DNA from 2 places in the Corynebacterium nasicanis genome. Region 1 is predicted to be linked to the other one. Evidence: predicted binding sites of a transcription regulator. Region 1 holds the regulator's gene; the other holds the start of a gene.
The links. Region 1 encodes LexA, which represses DNA repair genes until DNA is damaged. Its sites were predicted from a motif close to CGAACANNTGTTCG; they were not measured.

Region 1 (2,198 bases):
GACCTCGTTGAGGCCGCGCGTGGCGAGGTTGAGGGAGATCGGCAGGCTGTTGGTCACGATGGACCACTGGGACGCATTCGGCTGCTCCGCGATGAGATCCGCCAGCGTGCCGATCGTCGTGCCCGAGTCGAGAAACAGCCCACCCCGCGGCTCAGGGAGGTAGCGCAGGGCGGCCCGCGCAATCGCGGACTTCGCGGTGGGGGCCGAACGGAAACGGGCGTCGAGGGAGAACTCGGTCGTCTGGAAGGTCTGGCTGGCCACCGCGCCGCCGTGGACGCGGTGGACGACCCCTTCCCGGTCGAGCACGGCCAGGTCGCGGCGGATGGTCTCGGCCGTGACCTCGAAGCGGTGTGCCAGCTCGGTGACGTTGACCCGCCCCTCCACGGCGGTCAGGGAGGCGATCTGTCGCCTCCGCTCCTCTGCGTACATGAAGTCTCCTCTGGCACCGTGCCTGACCGAATCGGACATCAGGGAGTGTCCGTTTCTGACATTGTCGCAAAAAACACGGTCACAGGTCAGATGTTCCACCGGTGTACTGGGACAACGGGGGCGGTGCGGAGCGGGCAGTCTGCGGGCAGGTCGGGCTGGCCGGGCCCGTGACATGCCCGTTCGGGTGGGAAGGTGTGGCTCTTGGGGTCCTCCCGTGCCCGATCTGCCGGGGGTGGCGTTTCCCCGCTCAGAGCTTCCGGAACACCGAGACGATCTTGCCCATGATCTCCGCCTTGTCGCCCGGAATGGGGGAGAAGTCCTCGTTGTGCGGGAGGAGCCAGACGCCGGTCGAGTCCTTGTGGAACTCCTTCGCCGTCGCTTCGCCATCAATGAGCGCGGCGACGAATTCGCCCTGCTCCGCCACCGGCTGCGAGCGAACCACGACCCAGTCCCCGTGAAGAATGCCGGCATCCCGCATCGATTCGCCGTCGATCTGCAGCATGAAGAGTTCGCCGTCGCCCACCAGGTCGGCGGGCAGCGGGTAGTAGTCCTCCACGGTCTGCTCCGCCAGCAGGGGGGACCCGGCAGCTATGCGGCCAAGCACGGGAATGAAGTTCGCCGGGCTGGCGTCCTCGGGGGCGGCGGAGGGCTTGGGGGAGGCCTTGCGGCCGGGCTTGCGGGCGGAATCGGTCGAGGGCAGCGTGCGCACGTCGACGGCGCGGGGCTTGTTCGGATCGCGGCGCAGGAAGCCCTTCTTCTCCAGCTGCTTGAGCTGGTAGGCCACCGAGGAGGTGGACTGCAGGCCGGCAGCGTCACCGATTTCGCGGATGCTCGGCGGGTAGCCGCGCAGCACCACGGCATCCCGGATGACCTCCAGGATGCGGCGCTGCCGGTCGGACAGTGTCGACGGGTCCGGCTTGCCCGTCGGGCTGGGAGTGGTGGATGTCATGGTCGTGGGCTCCTTCTCGGGGCTTCAGGTTCGGCGGCGGGGCGGGTTCGGAGGGGCGGGATCGAACGGTCGTGGATCCAGTGTGCCGTTCACCTGCTACATGTCTACCACGATCTGGTACGGATGTTCGACTGTGGGCGTCGGCGTGTGGACAAAGTTTCGAACGAGTGCTATAAATCGAACATAGCATCTACATCGAACATCTGAACGACGTGAGTGTTCGAGAGTGTCGGGGTCGCCCGATAGTCTCGGGACAACCGATGAAAGGAACTGACATGACCATCTTCCTCAATGACTCCCGACCTGGTGGACGCGCGCTCGACGGTGATGTCCTCCGTGTTCCTACGGCCGCCGTCTGGGAGCCCTCCGGCTTCGTCGAGGGTACCGCTCGGGAGCGGGGTGTTCGAACTCTGCGCCCGCTGGATCGAACGCAGCAACGAGCTGTGGCTCCGCATTCCTCCAGCGCGCAGGTCACGTGGCGGGAGCGGGGAGTCCGCCGCCGGGACACCTGGACGACCTACCTGGTCGGCGCTCTGTTCGGCAGCGCGCTCATCGGCGCCGCCATTCTCGGGGACACCGGCGACGGGGGGCAATGGACGGAGCACACCCCACCGGCGGCCGTCGGACAGGCACGTTAGGGGGAGTTCCCCGCGGGTATGATCATGGGTCCAGCTCGTGCCCTGTCCAACGGTCCTTAAGAAAGGTGTTGACGGTCCACCGTGTACTGCCCGTTCTGCCACCACGATCACTCCCGGGTCATTGATTCGCGCATTGTCGACGCGGGGGCGTCGATCCGGCGCCGCCGCGAATGCACCGCGTG
Region 2 (2,198 bases), on a different contig from region 1:
GGCGAGCTCGGCGGCGCTGTCGATAGGTGCGCACCCAGCGCTTCTGCTTCGGCGCCAGGGGGCCGGTGGCCTCGTCGACGGCGTAGGTACCGTCGGCGAAGAGCCAGGTGACGTCTCCGGAGTGCTGATCGACGATGTAGCGGATGACGTCGTCGGTCTTCCGGTTGTGGTGATGCCGGCAGAGCATCACCATGTTGGCTGCGGTGGTGGGTCCCCCGTCGGCGTGGTTGACGTGGTGGTCGGCATCGCAGTGGGTGGCCCGGCGGTTGCAGCCCGGCCAGCGGCAGATCCAGTCGCGGCCGATGAGGTAGGCCCGGATGAGTGAGGTCGGCTTGTAGGTCCCGGTGGCGGCCGTCTTGGCGTGGCGCATGCTGATCGTCCGGGTGACGCGCTTGCGCAGGGCGGCCACCGCCTGAAGCGTGAGCAGGCCCCGCTGGGGGTGGAAGGTGGGACTGTCCGCTTGGTCCTCCCCCTCATCTTCAGCCTGGTACAGGTTGAGGGTCACACGGGTGCTCACGTCGTCAAGGATGAGAGTGGTCAGGGCGTCCGCTTTCGAGCACGTCCGCTCCCCCGCGACCTCGTCCACGGCCCCCAGGATCTGGGTGCCGGTGGCCTGGTCTGTGATGAGCTCGATGCGGATGTCCCCGTTCGAGAGGTCCTCCACGATGAGGGTCGATCCCGGCGGTTCCTCCGGCGGGGGCAGGGTGGACATCAACTCGCCGGGGTTCTCACAGGGTATCGGCCGCTCCTTTTCCGCGGCCTCCGGGTCCGGAGGTGCCCCCTCGCCCCAGGCATCCGACTGCGGGGCCGCCAGCTCCTCCACGCTGCGGATGGTGTTCCTGATGGTGTCGGTGATGGTTGAGGTGCTCGGCACCAGCTGGAGGGGCCGGGAAGGCGTGAGGCGCTCAAGGAGGTCCTCGTCGACGGCCTTCCAGAAGAAGGGATCCTCCTGGAGGGCGAAGGCGGCGCCCGACACGGCCTTCTCGATCGAACAGAGGTGGTTCATGTCGAGAAGAAAGGTCGACTCCACGAATTCCTTCAGCCGGGGCAGCCGGTCGAGGACGTCGAGCGCGTCCAAGTTGCGGGTGATGTGGTGCTTCATCACGCCGATCTTGGCGTAGAGCTCGGCGGTGAGCGCCGTCCAGTCCTCCCCCTCGCGCTCGCTGGTCACGGGCTGACAGCTACGCCACATTTCATATTCCGCCTGCAGCTTCGCCTGCCGCACATCGCGGTATTTGTTCGACTGATCGAGCACCGACCATGATGGTGCGGCCATGACTTTCACCCCCTCCCGACGTCTCGTTCGTACGTTCGAGCCCCAACCTAAACCACGCCCCTGACACAGGGGTGATCTCCGGGGGTAACCGGCATAATGGACACCATGACCGAGAAGTTGAACCACGCTGGATTCGCCGACTTCACGCGCCAGGACGGCCTCGCGCTCGTGCTGTTCTGGTCCACCTCCTGCGGACCGTGCCTGCGCTTCCGGCGCATCTACCAGGCTGTCGACAAGGAATTCCCCGAGATCCCCTTCGGTGAGGCTGAGATCGAGATCCAGCAACGCCTGGTGAAGGATCTGCAGATCTCCACCATCCCCGTGCTGCTGGTCTACCGCGACGGCGAACTCATCTACCGCGACCCCCCGTTTCACACGCTTATCGACGCCCCGCCCTTCCTCGACTTCATGTACAGCGAGGAAGGATTCCGGGGCTTCGTCGACAGCCTGCGTTAGCCCAGGAACGCCTTGTCCGAGAGCGTCGCTCCCTTGATGTTGGCGAATTCCTGCAGCAGGTCCCGCACGGTGAGCTTCGACTTCAGCTCCGAGTCGGCCTCGTAGACGATCTGCCCCTCATGCATCATGATGAGGCGATTGCCCAGGCGGATGGCCTGCTCCATGTTGTGCGTGACCATGAGGGTGGTCAGCCCGCCCTCGGCGACGATGCGCTCGGTGAGACCGGTGACCAGCTCGGCCCGCTGGGGGTCGAGGGCGGCGGTGTGCTCGTCGAGAAGCATGATGCGAGGGTTGGTGAAACCGGCCATGAGCAGCGACAGCGCCTGCCGCTGACCGCCGGAGAGCAGCCCCACCTTGGCGGGGAGGCGGTTCTCCAGGCCCAGCTCCAGGGACTTGAGCTTCTCGACGAACTCCTCACGGCGCTTCTTCGTCAGCCCCCGACCCAGCCCCCTCCCCTTGCCGCGCA

Region 2: the regulator LexA is predicted to act here: its motif matches at 1,301-1,314, upstream of ACFPUZ_RS03730 (HNH endonuclease signature motif containing protein).

Annotation. Positions count from the first base shown of each region.
Region 1 covers NZ_JBHSQE010000001.1:103,187-105,384, reverse strand. The annotation lists gene ACFPUZ_RS00545 (DeoR/GlpR family DNA-binding transcription regulator) at 1-429, opposite strand, end outside; gene lexA (transcriptional repressor LexA) at 677-1,378, opposite strand; gene ACFPUZ_RS00535 (hypothetical protein) at 1,654-2,016, shown strand; gene nrdR (transcriptional regulator NrdR) at 2,098-2,198, shown strand, end outside.
Region 2 covers NZ_JBHSQE010000002.1:30,101-32,298, reverse strand. The annotation lists gene ACFPUZ_RS03730 (HNH endonuclease signature motif containing protein) at 1-1,276, opposite strand, end outside; gene ACFPUZ_RS03725 (thioredoxin family protein) at 1,382-1,732, shown strand; gene ACFPUZ_RS03720 (ABC transporter ATP-binding protein) at 1,729-2,198, opposite strand, start outside.